DNA from 2 places in the Methylotenera versatilis 79 genome. Region 1 is predicted to be linked to the other one. Evidence: riboswitches for the same ligand, from Rfam matches in the RefSeq annotation. Region 1 holds a riboswitch; the other holds the start of a gene.
What was found. A riboswitch is a leader RNA that binds a small molecule or an ion and turns the genes downstream of it on or off. The one in region 1 is predicted to bind cobalamin.
Positions count from the first base shown of each region.

Region 1 (7,684 bases):
CCTGCTTGCGCATGTATTAAACATGCCGCTGAAAGGTTTATTTCGCTTTAATATTGATTACGGCAGTATCACGCAACTGGAGTTTGGCGATGCTCAATCAGGTGCTGTGCCTAAAATTAATTTTGTGAATCTTTAAGAATTTTGCGCTTATTTAAGTGTTAAGTCGCTGCAATCACCGAAATTTTATTGTCGAAACATTCCACCGTTTGCCCTGCGCGGATTTTGGCGGTTTTACGCAATTCAATCGCACCGTCTACTAACACAATACCGTCTGCAACAAACGCTTTACCTTGCCCGCCGCTATCGGCGATACCAGTCGTTTTAAGCAAATCGCACAGCGCAATAAACTCGCCTTTTAATTCAAATGTGCTGGTTTCCATATATATCCTTTAATACTTAAAATTTAAGCGCTTTTTAGTTTAAGCGGCAAACCTGCTGCAATAAATACTACTTCATGCGCCTGTTGAGCAATTGCTTGATTCAACCTGCCTTGCTCATCCTGAAACTGACGATTAATTGCCCCCAAAGGTACGACTCCCATACCGACTTCATTACTCACTAAAATAATGTTGCCTTCTAGTTTCGGCAAAATATCCAGAAAATCCTTGCGTGTATCTTGCCAAAATTTAGCGGTATCTTTCACATTTTCAGGCGGCACACACTCTGGGCAAATACATTGCGCCAACCATAATGTTAAACAATCGACAATCACACAAGTGTTTGGTTTGGCTTCATTTACTAGCGCATCTGCAAGATGATGATGCACTTCTAGTGTTTTCCAATGTGATGGGCGGCTTTGCTGATGCAATGCAATACGCTGCTTAAATTCATCATCGTAAACTTGTGCAGTGGCGATATAAGTCACTGGCAAGCCAGATTCAATCGCCAACTTTTCAGCATAGCTACTTTTACCAGAACGTGCACCACCTAAAACCAGCGTTACTTTATTCATTTTTTGAACCCATTTCTGACAAATTATCGCCTTGCGAACCGTTCGTTTTCCAGCTATTTTCCATCAACATTTCACTTAAGGGCTTTTCTTTTGCCCAACCCGTTTCCACTAGCATAGGTGCTTTATAAAAGCTGCTCACATGCCCCAAACACAGTATGGCTATTGGTGTTGCGTCTTCGGGTATCTGTAATAATTGTGCTAACTGAATTGGATCAAAAAGCGACACCCAGCCCATACCTAATCCTTCCGCGCGTGATGCAAGCCACATATTCTGAATTGCACAACTCACCGATGCAATATCCATTTCTGGTATGGTACGGCGGCCAAAAATATGTTGCTCACGATTATTACAGAGCGTAGCAATTAACAACTCGCCACACTCTAAAATACCCTCAACTTTTAAGCGTAAAAATTCAGCACTTTTAGCATCAAACCCATTATGAACAAACCCAGTCGCTGTATTTTCAAACTCGCCAATGGCCTGTGATGTTTTAATGCGCTCAATATCGACCAATTGATGAATGCTCTTACGCAATTGATTATCAGTAATATGGATAAATCGCCAAGGCTGCATTAAACCGACGCTAGGTGCGTGGTGCGCAGCTTGCAGAATTTTCTGCAAAACCTCAGGCGCAACAGCTGTTGATAGAAAATGTCGCATGTCACGCCGTTCAGCAATGACTTTATAAATTGCGGCTTGTTCCGCTGGGCTGTATGCGTGAGAATTAGACATGTTAAATACAAAAAAAGCCGCTTTAAATTAAGCGACTTTTTTATTATGCATGATTATATTTTTGAAGTTTGCAAGGGTTTAACATTACGCCAAAGCGCAACACTCAACCAAAAAAACGCAAAATACATCATTGAGAATCCCATCCAGTTTGGCAAATATTCCCAACCATGTCGCATAGACTCGACTAAACCTTCAGCTGGAAAACGGCCAGAAAACAAATAGTAAGTTTGAGTAGAAATAACAAAAGCAACAAATGTCGTTCCTACACTCACTAAGATATAAGACAACACAGCACTTACATTAGCGGCGAATGTGTCTTTTTGTTTAGCTAACCATAAACCGCCCAACCACATTGCGCCGTAAGCAGGAATCAAACCCCAATAGCCATCTGTTAAACAAAAGCCTTGTGCAGGATCAAACGCAGCAGCGCCAAAATCAATCACCGTGGCTAATACAAAAAATACAATAAACCAAGTAGCGCGTTTTAACAATAAACCGCCTAATAAAAACAATACTAAACTGGCATCAGGCAATGAAACATGCGTCAACACATGACTGCCGCGCGTTAACAGCATAAAAAATGTAATAACTGCCGCGATAATCAGTTGTTTTGATAATGTTAAATGATTTTGCATAGATGATTGCCCTGCGCTTTAAAAGCCACAAATTAGTAATGACGAATCATACCATTATGTAGCTTTTATTTTTCAAATGAACGATTAAAACTTAAAAATCTGCGCGCATTCCAACGCGCCAAGTACGCACGAAATCGACAGGATAGATTGAGTCATCAGCAATTTGAATTGAGTTCTCTTCTTCAAACAAATTAGTAATTGATGTAAAGAAATTCAAATTCTTGTACTGATAATTTAGTGCGATGCTAGTTGAGTTGTAGTCATCCTGCTTTTGATCCAAATTGTTTTGAAAGTCTTTAAATGAATAGGCTTTTGAACGCCATGTATGGTTAAGATTTAAATTGGCATGCTCATAAAAATGATAGTTCAAATTGGCAACTATGGTATGTTTCGGCACTCCTGGTAAGTCTTTATTTCTAACAGTTGCATTACTAAGTGTAACGTCTTTATCAATAATTGCGCGAGTATAGTTATAAATTACGCTAGCATTTAAATTTTGATTAAATTTAAAGTAATCTTGTACTTCAAAGCCATATTTTGATGATTTATCAATATTTGAGTTTGTACCAAAAAATCCAAGTGTTGGATCTAAGTAAATTTCATTGTCTAATTTCGCATGAAATACATTTAGTTTTAAACGATTATTCTCAACAACATGATTTAAACCGACATTAAGCGTTTTAACTTTAGCAGGATCAATAAACCCATTAAAGCCACCCCCAAAAAAATCATATAAACGATCAAGGTCAGGCGCTTGATACGCAAGATTGTAGTTTGTAAAAACACTGACTTCATTATTGATACGATAATTTGCGCCAATGTCCCATGCGTCGATATCATTTGATGCTTTATCAATAGGTCCACCTATGGGAGATATCTTATATTTAACATTTTCGTTTCTACCACCTGCTGATAACGTTAAATTATCAATACGATATTCAGCTTGGGCAAAGAACGCATAATTATCTTTAGTCGATGTGTCTTTAGGTGTACCAAAAGCTCTTACAGATTTTCTTTCACCATCAAAATTTTGATAACCTACAATTGCATTTAAAAACTCATTTTTATAGGTTAGATTTACTTCGTTCGAGTCGTAGTTATAATTAGCTGTAGATGGAAATGCAGAAATAAAATCTGAGTATTTATCTTCTTGGTAATGGAATGCACTAATTTGTATATTTTTTGTAATATTGAATTCAGTTCCAATTCGCCATTGGTCACTATTAAATGATTGGTGAGTATAAGGAAATGGGCCACTTTGTCTTGGATTGTCTCTAAACTGAGCTTTAGTAAGTGTGTTTACGTATCTAATATCATTACGTGAACTTGTACCTTCTGCAAAAAAACGCAAATCTTCAGTGGGCTTAATTTTCAGTTTTACGTTTTGGCTGTTGCTGGTAAATTGGTCTTTGTGCCCTGTAACATCTTTTTTACTAAAACCATCATTACTGTCATGCGATAAACTCGCAGACAAATCAATATATTGCTCTGAAATCCCAGCAGTAATTAATGAGTTCTTTTGACCGAAATTACCTAATGAACTACTTAATGAGATGCCCGTTTTATTTTTAGTGTAAATTTGAATTGCACCAGCAGTCGCCCCATCACCATAAAGTACAGAACCGCTACCTTTAGCAATCTCAATACGCTCAACATTGCCAAGAGGGATACCAGCGAGTAGAGCGGGAGATAAGTCAATATTATTTAGACGCTGACCATCAATAGTTATGACTACATTTTGATAGCCATTTTCGGTACCAAAACCACGTAAATTAATCGCTGGAGTAGCTCGATTACCGATGTTAGGTGACACATTTAGTGACGTTTGCTGCGCTAGATAGTCATAAAGTGTCGTAACACCAGAGTCCTCAATTTGCTTCGCAGTATGAATTTCTGAAGCATAAGTGGTTTCGGTATCTTTGCGCTCAAAGCGATTCGCTTTAACGGTCACGTCATCTAAATTAATATTTTCAGCGGCAAAAAGTGGAGAAGTGATTGCCAAGCCGACTAAGCTGACAATAATAGACTGTTTCATTGGTGGATATCCCTGTTTATCACGCGACCCCGCGTGTTTTTATAATGAGGAATACCGGAAATGTTTGTAAAACCAGAACGAAATATACAAAAAATTGACGTCAATTTTAATTGCACATGATGTTTTGATTACCGTCACCCCGCGGTATTTCCTAACGAGTTTGTTGTAGGCCGGTCTCCGGGCTTATGAGGAATGATTTGCGCCTTCCCAAGTTAATTTCACTCAGTGGCTTGATTTGCAAAACTACACTCACTTACCGTTGCGGGGGCAGCATAAGCATTGTTTTTAGTCTTAAATACCAACTAAACGCACTTATTTCCCAGTTTCACCTTTGTTAATCGAATATTAACGTTAGGCACCTATCAACTAGGCGGGATTATATCTTTAATTTTATTGCACCTGTTATTTATTCAAGTGCGGTATAAATACTCGCAACCATCACTTAAGTGCTTGGCTAAGCAATTACCAAACGCTTGAATGTTTACGCAACAAGTGGGTTAAAACATATTAAATTACTTTGAATAGTCACCGTTAGCTATTGACTATAATGATTTTTTTCCTTTATAGTGGGATATGGATGCAGATTTAAAAAGATTAGAAGATAAAATTAGCAAGCTCATTTCTTTGTGCGTAACGTTACGCGAAGAAAATATACAGTTGCGCGGCAACTTGACGCAAGCACAACAAAACTCCGATACTTTAAAAAGCAATATGCTATTAGCGAGCCAAAAGCTTGAAATTCTGCTTGAAACAATGCCAGCTGATGCGGTTGCTTCTGGCACAGTTACTACGGATGAAGAAATATCATGAGTATCGCGAGATCAATCGATTTAACCATTATGGGACGTGAATTTACCGTTTCATGCACGGATGAAGAGCGCGCAGGTTTGCTTGAGGCAGTGAGTTATTTAGATAAAAAAATGCACGATATTCGTGATACTGGAAAAGTAATTGGTATTGAACGTATTGCGATGATGGCCGCGCTAAATTTGTCGCACGAATTGCTGCATACCAAGACTGGCGATGTTGACATCGGCGATTATAAGCGTAGGATTAGTGCCATGCAGAATCAAATTGACGATGCAATGACTGATCAAACAAAGCTGTTATAAGGTAGTTTTTAAACGTTTTTATGTGTTAACTTTATTGGTTAAATAATAGTAAACTGGTTTAGTTAACATGGCTTTTTAACCTAGTTCTTCAACTAGGCTGTTGTAATCAGTTTTATTCATCCGTTCGTCACAAGTTAGTTTTAACATTTAACTTGTTTTCTGTGGTGTTGCTTGAGTCTTAAATTCCTTGAACTAGTTTTCGTTATAGGTTTCAGCTATTCAAGTCGCGGTGTGAGCGCTCTAAATTGGGATGTCTTTTAAGGCACCCTTGGCGAGTGAACCTTAAGCGCTTTAGGTTGTTACCACTTGGACCTTTTTGGTTCAGGATAACGGCTCAGGCAACACCACAGAGAATAGGTTTTGTTTTTAAAGCGAAATTCCCGTGTTGTTTTTCACTCCCCGTACTTGATGTACTGCATTCGTTCAAATTCTTTGCCTCAGCTTCATTTGAACAATATTTGCACTTTAAACTCGCACTCAAAACTAGCTTGTGACAGCTAGTTTTAACGCAATTCGTGATATTTCAAATCAGCCAGACTGACAATTTCCAAACATTTCTCATGACACGCTTCTAGAACCACTGGCGGTGCAAAACCAGCTTCACTTGCTTCTAACCATCGCGCTGCGCATACGCACCAACGGTCACCAGCGACCAACCCTTCAAAACCATATTCAGGTCTTGGCGTACTTAAATCGTTACCGCGCGAAATTGAATAGGCTAAAAACTCATCCGTCATTTGCGCACAAACCGTGTGGCTTCCACTGTCTTCAGGTCCCGTTTCACAACATCCATTGCGGGTAAAGCCGGTTACAGGATCTAAACCACAAGTTTGCAGAGTTGTGCCTAATACGTTACGCGCCATGTTTTATTCCAAAATGATAAACTTCAATTATCATACCCAAAATTATGGATTCTAGTTTTAAATCAAATTTTTTAAATGAAGAAAGATGAGTTGCAATGCGTTATTGGTTGATGAAGTCAGAACCGACAGATGTATCGATTGACGATTTGGCCACGATGCCGAATCAAACAGTCGATTGGTATGGTGTGCGCAATTATCAAGCGCGTAATTTTATGCGCGACCAAATGCAGATTGGCGATGGCGTACTGTTTTACCACTCCAATTGCGAAATGCCAGGTATCGCAGGCATTGCAGAAGTGAGCAGCTTGGCTTATCCCGACCGATTACAATTTATAAAAAGTCACAAATATTTTGATGAGAAAGCCACGCCAGAAACACCGCGCTGGTTTAATGTGGATGTAAAACTAGTGCGCAAAACACGTTTATTGAGCTTAAAAGAGTTGCGTGAAACGCCAAAACTAGAAAACTTACGCATCTTACAACGTGGCAATCGCTTATCCATTACGCCTGTGGAGGCACAGGATTGGCGATATATTTTAGAATTACTTAACACATAAATTAAGCCAATTTTAGTGTTAACTTTAGGTTAACTGATGTTAAAAAGCCCGCTTTCGCGGGCTTTTTAATGATTAACTCAAACTTGAGTTAAGGCTTATCCAAACTTCCCATCGCTTTAGGATAAGTGACCAAACCCCACGGCATGCCTTTTACTTCGATTTGTTTGGTTACTTCTAATTTTTCTGCATCAATCACATAAACCGCATCTGATTTTCCGCATGCCAATAAGATTTCTTTTTCATTAGGCGTAAAACTAAAGTGCCAGCAGCGATTACCTGTTGGGATTTCTTTAATTTTTTCGTAGGTTTTCGCATCGAACACCTGCAGCAATTTAGCCTTGTTAGTCGCCACAAAAATACGCTCGCCTTTTTTGTCATACGCAATACCATAAGGTGTTTCTGCCGTATCTACGGTGCGCACCAAATTGTAATCTTTATCCAACACCATAAATTTGTTGCCATATTCTAATGTGGCCAAATAAGTCGTGCCGTCCGGTGATACTTTAATACCGCGTGGACGGTCACCCAATTCATGCGTTTTAATGGTTTTAACTAACTCGCCCGTTTCAATATTATGTACGGTCACTGTATTATCGGCTTCGTTAGTAATGACTAGCTGCTTACCATCGGCTGAGAACTCAATACCCTCTGTTTCTGGTCCGCCAGTTATCTCACGTATTTTTTCACCTTTGGCTAAATCGATCACCGCAATTTTTGCTGGAATCAAGTCGTCGTCGTCATCTTCTTCCTCTGCTTTGGCTTTTTCACCCGGTTTTGGTGGAGGCCCACCTTTTGAG
Region 1 is NZ_ARVX01000001.1:597,528-605,211, forward strand. Features, by position in the region: gene cobC (alpha-ribazole phosphatase) at 1-136, shown strand, start outside; gene METVE_RS0103115 (RNA-binding S4 domain-containing protein) at 159-380, opposite strand; gene cobU (bifunctional adenosylcobinamide kinase/adenosylcobinamide-phosphate guanylyltransferase) at 404-952, opposite strand; gene bluB (5,6-dimethylbenzimidazole synthase) at 945-1,685, opposite strand; gene METVE_RS0103130 (hypothetical protein) at 1,739-2,320, opposite strand; gene METVE_RS0103135 (TonB-dependent receptor) at 2,412-4,355, opposite strand; cobalamin riboswitch at 4,507-4,733, opposite strand; gene METVE_RS0103140 (hypothetical protein) at 4,929-5,165, shown strand; gene METVE_RS0103145 (cell division protein ZapA) at 5,162-5,467, shown strand; gene METVE_RS0103150 (DUF2237 family protein) at 5,971-6,330, opposite strand; gene METVE_RS0103155 (EVE domain-containing protein) at 6,426-6,887, shown strand; gene METVE_RS0103160 (YVTN family beta-propeller repeat protein) at 6,976-7,684, opposite strand, start outside.

Region 2 (7,684 bases), 950 kb from region 1:
TCCGTTAGCGCAGTGCTATCTTTCCACTGCGCAATATCGCGGCTCATCGACACTTCTTGCGGCATCCAATGGTTGGCGCAACCGGCTAAGTATTTATCCCAGGCCCAATGGTATTTAAAAGGTACCAGTTGATTCACGTCAGTTTGACCGTTAATCATCCGTTTATCTGAGGCATTCACACGGCCTGAGATGGATGGTTGATTTGCGGCGACTGGTGCCACAGTATTTGCTATTAATGTAGGCACTGTTTCTAATTTTTGCGCTACTGGCTCTACGTAAACTTCATCTTCAAATGAAAGCATATTTTTCCTTATTCTTTAATTACTTAACTTCAGAAAATTAAAAGTTCTAAGCGAAACAAGGCGTGAGAAAAATTTTGAGCGCAGCATACATTAAGTATGTCAGCGATAAATTTTTTGATACAACGCCGTTTCGCGACGAAATTTTAGTTTTTTATTGGCAAGATTCGCATTCTGGATTGTCTATTGAACACATTTTCGGTGCTTCTTCTGGTGCATTGCTGCCTGAAGAAACTGCGTTCAATTCACCGCCCGAGCCAGTAGATTTCTCTGCTGCCGTTGCACCCAATGAGCGCAAGTAATAAGTGGTTTTTAATCCACGTTGCCAAGCCAATAGATAGGTATCGTTCAGTTTTTTGCCAGACGGTACCGCAAAGTAAAGATTCAGCGATTGCGCTTGATCTATCCATTTTTGGCGCCGCGCTGCCGCTTCAATTAACCAAGTTGGGTCAACATCAAATGCGGTGGCATACAGTTGCTTTAAATCCGCAGGTACGCGTTCAATTTTTTGCAGTGAGCCATCAAAATATTTCAAGTCAGATACCATCACCGTATCCCACAATCCACGGGCTTTTAAATCGTTAACTAATTGCTCATTCACAATCGTGAATTCGCCAGATAGATTTGATTTAACATACAGGTTTTGGTATTCAGGCTCAATACTGGCAGATACGCCGACAATATTAGAAATCGTCGCCGTCGGTGCAATCGCTACGCAATTAGAATTGCGCATACCGACTTTTTGAATACGTGTTCTCAGCGCATCCCAATCCAACGTTTTGCTTCTGTCGACTTCAACATTGCCGCCGCGTTCAGCTAGCAATAAATCTAATGTATCTAATGGCAAAATACCTTGATCCCACAAGCTGCCTTTGAAGCTAGAGTATGCGCCGCGCTCTTCTGCTAACACCGTAGATGCGTAATAAGCGTTATAGCAAACCGCTTCCATGGCGCGGTCAGCAAACTTCACCGCTTCCATACTTGCGTAAGGAATACGCATAGCGTGCAGGCAGTTTTGGAATCCCATAATGCCCATGCCGACAGGGCGATGGCGTGTATTGGCGTTGCGTGCTTTGCCTACGGGGTAGAAATTAATATCGACTACGTTATCCAACATGCGCATACCAACTTTAATGGTTGCCTGTAACTTGTCGTTATCTAGCACTAAATTGCCGTTAACTTCGGTTAAATGCTGTAATAAGTTCACAGAGCCTAAATTGCAAACGGCGATTTCCGTGTCAGAAGTATTCAGCGTAATTTCAGTACAAAGGTTTGAGCTATGTACAACCCCCACGTGTTGCTGTGGTGAGCGAATATTGCATGGGTCTTTAAAGGTAATCCAAGGATGGCCCGTTTCAAACAACATAGAAAGCATCTTGCGCCACATTTGCAAGGCGGGGATTTTCTTGAATAGCTTGATTTCGCCATTTTCAGCACGACGCTCATATTCCACGTAAGCAGTTTCAAACGCTTTGCCATATTTATCGTGCAAATCGGGTACGTCAGATGGCGAAAACAATGTCCAATCGCCCGCTTCAGTCACGCGACGCATAAATAGATCGGGAATCCAATGTGCAGTATTCATGTCATGTGTACGGCGGCGGTCATCGCCAGTGTTTTTGCGTAAGTCTAAAAATTCTTCAATATCTAAATGCCATGTTTCTAAATAACCGCACACAGCACCTTTACGTTTGCCGCCTTGGTTAACTGCTACAGCTGTGTCATTTACCACTTTCAAGAATGGAATCACGCCTTGGCTTTTGCCATTGGTGCCTTTGATTCGTGCGCCCAATGAACGCACTGGCGTCCAGTCATTGCCTAAGCCGCCGGCGTATTTTTGCAATAATGCATTTTCTTTAATGCCTTGATAGATGCCTTCAAGGTCATCGCTTACGGTAGTCAAATAGCAGCTGGATAATTGTGAATGCAATGTACCGGCATTGAATAAAGTCGGTGTTGAGCTCATAAAATCAAACGTACTTAACACGTTGTAGAACTCAATTGCGCGCGTTTCGCGGTCAATCTCGTTAATCGCCAAGCCCATCGCCACGCGCATAAAGAATATTTGTGGCAACTCGATACGTCGCTCTTCAATATGCAAAAAATAGCGGTCATATAGCGTTTGAATACCTAAATAACCAAATTGAAAATCGCGTTCTTTTTTAAGTGCAGCAGCAAGTTTGGTTAAATCAAACTGCGCTAAACGTTGATCTAGCAATTCTGCATCGATACCCATTTTGATATAACGTGGGAAATATTCGACATAATGTGTATCCATCTCAGCATGGCTGACACGTCCACCTAATACTTCGGCGCGCACTAAATCCAGTTGCAAACGGGCAGTCACATAATTGTAGGCCGGTTCCGTTTCAATCAAGCTACGTGCCGATAAAATCAGCGCTTTATACACTTCAGTAAACGGAATGCCATCGTACAAATCGCGCACTGCTTGCTCTACCACTACATTTGCGTCAACAGCGTTTCCTAAGTTTAGACAAGCCTCACTCACCATCGCAGTCAGCTCTTTAATATTTAACGGCGTTAATTTGCCATTGATATTCACGTTAAGTGCGTGTTCAGGTTCTGTGTTTACTTGGCTGGCTTTTTCAGCGGCGCGTTCTTCATTGCGTTTTTCACGGTAAAGCACGTATGCGCGCGCTACATCGTGGTTGCCATTGCGCATCAACGCCAATTCTACTTGGTCTTGAATATCTTCAATGTGAATAGAACCGCCAGCAGGTAAACGGCGGATTAGCGCGTTATTCACCAATTGGCTCAATGTGACGACTTGGTCGCGCACACGTTGCGAAGCCGCACTTTGATTGCCTTCGACTGCTAAAAAAGCTTTGGTGATGGCAATAGAGATTTTATCGAGAGTGAAGGCAACTGCTGCGCCATTTCGGCGGATTACTTGCAGCGTTGGTAATAATGTGGATTGTGCTGAATCAGCGTTTTGTGATGGTCTTACGTCATCCATTTTGGTTTTCCCTTTTTAATAAAGGGCAGGTTCGCTTTACTTAACACATTTTTTTAATCAAAAAATATGTAACTAAAAACAGCATGGCAGAAAATCAAAAAGAATGACTTTCCATCTGCCGAGGACACCCCGCCTCAAACGTTATAAAAAAATAGTTTTGCATCATTTTTGATGGTTAAGTTAACGCTGAATTTGTTAAGTTAACCCTAGATTTGACGCAAAAAATGCACACGGCAGGTCTTCTGGCTTTCAGGTCTTCATCATTTTGCTAGCCTTCCCGAGCGGATTTTTACATCCAAACTTAGTGGCAAAAGAGATACAAAATGACTCGCTGATTACAGCTGCGGGGGCAGCCCCGGAATTAAAGTCTGCAAGCTAATAATTCGCTCTACAAACTTCGCACCGGATTCCCTTTTATCTCGAATTTCGACAGAAATTCGAGAACCGTATGTAAAGACTATAACGCAATATGGTGGGGTATTTCAACAGATAAAACACAATATATTGATAATATTTTAATTTATTTCCTATATGTATGTTTTATAAGACTTTTTATTTTAGTCACAATTACGCTGTTTGCTCCAATGCTATTCTTAATGTTTTAGCAACACTAACCATGTTTTGTAACGCCAGTTTCGTTTCATCCCACCCTCGGGTTTTTAGGCCGCAATCTGGGTTAATCCAAAGCCGCTCTGCAGGAACCACTTCAAATGCGCGTTTCATCAGTTTTTCCATCGCCTCGATACTTGGCACGCGTGGCGAGTGAATGTCGTACACACCAGGCCCAATCTCGTTCGGATATGAAAACTCACCAAAGCCATCTAATAATTCCATTGCCGAACGCGAAGTTTCAATCGTAATCACGTCCGCATCCATCGCTGCAATCGCTGGCAAAATATCGTTAAACTCCGCGTAACACATATGCGTGTGAATCTGCGTATCGTCTTTGGCAACACTGGCAGAAAGTTTAAAAGCGCGAACTGCCCAAGCCAGATAATGTGCCCACGCGGCTTTTTGTAGCGGCAAACCCTCACGCAAAGCGGGTTCATCGATTTGAATAACCGCGATACCCACATTTTGCAAATCATCCACTTCATCGCGAATCGCCAGCGCTAATTGCAAAGCAGTGGTTTCGCGTGGTTGGTCATCGCGCACAAAAGACCATTGCAGCATAGTGATCGGGCCAGTCAACATGCCTTTTACAGGACGCGTAGAAAGCGATTGTGCAAAACGTGCGGTATCAACGGTCATTGGATGCGGCCGATAAACATCACCAAAAATAACCGGCGGTTTAACGCAACGCGAACCATAACTTTGCACCCAGCCATTTTGCGTAAACACATAACCAGCTAACTGTTCACCAAAAAATTCCACCATATCATTACGTTCAGCTTCGCCGTGCACCAACACATCCAAGCCGATTTCTTCTTGTTGCGCGATAGCATAAGCAATGTGCGATTCCATATCTAGCGCATATTTATCTTGGCTAATCTCGCCTTTTTTAAATGCGGCGCGGCTGGCGCGAATGTCTGGCGTTTGTGGAAATGAGCCAATCGTCGTCGTTGGCAATAATGGTAAATTCAAACGCGCGTGTTGTGTGATTTGGCGAGTATTGAATGTACTTTCGCGGTTCTCATTTAAATCATTCAAGCCCTGAATGCGCGCTTTTACATCGGCATTATGCACACGCGCTGATTGATTGCGTGAGGCGATGGCGGCACGTGAAATACTTAATTCTTCTGCCACAGAATCAACACCGTGATTCAATGCTTTGGCAATGGTTTTTAGCTCGATGAGTTTTTCATCCGCAAACGCCAACCAAGACTTTATTTCAATATCCAATTTAACTTCATGTTGCAAAGTCACTGGCGTATGCAATAGCGAACAACTTGGCGCAATCCACAAACGCTCGCCCAATCGCTGCGCCCAATGTTCTAATAAAGCCAATGCTTTATCCAAATCAGTGCGCCAAATATTGCGACCGTCAATAATGCCAGCCGATAACACCCAATAACTCGGAATCGTATTCACCCACGGGCCTAATTGCTCTGGCGCGCGCACTAAATCTAAGTGAATTCCATCCACAGGCAATGTGGCAATCAAACCTTGGTAGCGCGAAATATTAGCAAAATAAGTCGTTAACAATAATTTTGGGCGAGAAATCCTAAACCACGCATAAGCGCGCTCAAAGGCTTTGAGCCAAACGTCATCTAAATCCAGCGCAAAAATCGGTTCGTCGATTTGTAGCCATTCGATTTTTTTTGCATGCAATTCTTGTAGTAAATGCGCGTATTGTTGGGCCAAATTATCCAGCAAATCTAACTTGTTCACGCCGCGCGCTTTGCTTAAATACAGAAAACTCACTGGGCCAAGCAGCACAGGTTTCACGTTTTTAGACAATTTTAGCGCTTCGTCAACCTGATTTAAAAAGTCATGCGCGTTGATAGAAAACTGCGTATCGGCATTTAATTCTGGCACGATATAATGATAGTTCGTATCGAACCATTTCGTCATTTCCATCGCTGGTTGCTCTAAATTGCCACGTGCTAATGCAAAATAAGCATTTTCTGGCGAAATACTTTTTTCACCAAAAGGCAATTTAGCAAAACGTTTTGGCTGTGCACTGAATAAAACCGTGTGATCCAACACGTGATCGTATTGCGAAAAATCATTGCTTGTTATAAAGGCTAAGTCGGCATCCTGCTGTTTCTGCCAATGCGTTGCGCGTAGGTTTGTTGCTGTAGTTTGCAAATCTTCAGATGAAGATTCACGGCGCCAGAAAGATTCCAGCGCGAATTTCAATTCGCGTTTTGCACCAACGCGCGGATAACCCAAAATATGGGCTTTAACTATTTTTGTTGTCATTATAATCACCTAAATATTCACTAAATTTTTGTGGTAACTCTGTTGAGAATCAACTAAGGTTTGCATTGTGAAGCGATGAAATTTTTTAATAAAGCGAAAGTTTTTGTGATAAATTTGAATTAAATTCATACCTAAAAATGTAAGGCAGTTCAATATGCTAGAAATCCGTCATTTAAAATCGCTTAAAGCTATCGCTGAAACAGGAAAATTGGGGCTGGCTGCAGAGCGTGTTTTTCTAACACAATCGGCACTTTCACACCAAATACGCGCGCTGGAAACGCATTATGCAATCACGCTTTTTCAGCGCAGCGCACAAGGTTTGCGCTTTACGCCAGCTGGACAGCGACTGTTAGATTTAGCCAATGAATTATTACCGCTGATTGAGAAATCCGAACGCGATTTGATTCGCCTGAAAAGCGATCAATCTGGCGAGTTAAGAATTGTGCTGGAATGCCATACCTGTTTTGATTGGCTAACGCCGGTGATGGATGCATTCAGGCGCGCCTGGCCAGAGGTGGAAATAGATCTGGTGGCTGGATTTCATAGCGACCCTTGGCACTTGTTGCATGAAGGCAAAGCAGATGTCGTGATTGGTGGCTTGCCAAATGCTATGTCTGAAAAAAATAGCAGCTTAAATCATCTGCCATTATTTAAGTTTGAGATTATGGCGGTGCTTCCCACCGATCATATTTTGCGCAATAAAACGCGATTAACTGCGCAAGATTTTAGCGATGAAACCTTGATTACTTACCCAGTACCAGAAGACCGCATTGATGTCATCAAGCAAGTATTAAAGCCAGCGGAAATTCAATTTAATCGCCGCACGGCCGAGTTAACTATTGCGATTATGCAGCTAGTCGCCAGTCGACGTGGATTGGCGGCTTTGCCTAGCTGGGGCATTCAGAGCTATGTAGAACATGATTATGTATTGGCTAAACCCATCGGCACCAAAGGTTTGTGGTCGGAGCTATATGCAATCGGCACCAATGAAATGATGGCGCGACCTTATGCCAAAGATTTAGCGCGCATCATTCGCGATGTTTGCGCAGAAAAATTGCAAGGCATTAAATTGTTGTAATGGTGATTTAAACGCATCAACTTTCGGCATTAAATCGCGTTGTCACAAAACCGTCATCAAAAATCACTATTCTGTATTTAATTAAGTTAATTAAATATCGAGATTAAAAATGAATTTAAATGACGCAGAAGTCATGGAACGTATTCACAATGACTTAATCGATAGTTTGGATGAAGAATTAGAGCTAGAGTTAGAAGACAACCACTTAGATTCACTCTCAGGCAATGATGCTAATCGTAGCAAAGAGTATCGCCGTACCTATTTTAAAGAGTTATTTCGCCTGCAAGCCGAACTAGTCAAATTGCAAGATTGGGTTGCAGCCACTGGTCACAAAGTGGTGATTATTTTTGAAGGCCGCGATGCAGCAGGCAAGGGCGGTGTGATTAAGCGCATTACACAGCGTCTTAATCCGCGTATCTGTCGTGTGGCTGCATTACCTGCGCCAAATGAGCGTGAACGCACACA
Region 2 is NZ_ARVX01000001.1:1,551,224-1,558,907, forward strand. Features, by position in the region: gene METVE_RS0107660 (ribonucleotide-diphosphate reductase subunit beta) at 1-302, opposite strand, end outside; gene METVE_RS0107665 (ribonucleoside-diphosphate reductase subunit alpha) at 454-3,276, opposite strand; cobalamin riboswitch at 3,492-3,740, opposite strand; gene metE (5-methyltetrahydropteroyltriglutamate--homocysteine S-methyltransferase) at 3,844-6,141, opposite strand; gene METVE_RS0107680 (LysR family transcriptional regulator) at 6,296-7,219, shown strand; gene ppk2 (polyphosphate kinase 2) at 7,329-7,684, shown strand, end outside.
Region 2: linked by a shared signal. The riboswitch ahead of METVE_RS0107665 (ribonucleoside-diphosphate reductase subunit alpha) and the one ahead of METVE_RS0103135 (TonB-dependent receptor) in region 1 are both predicted to bind cobalamin.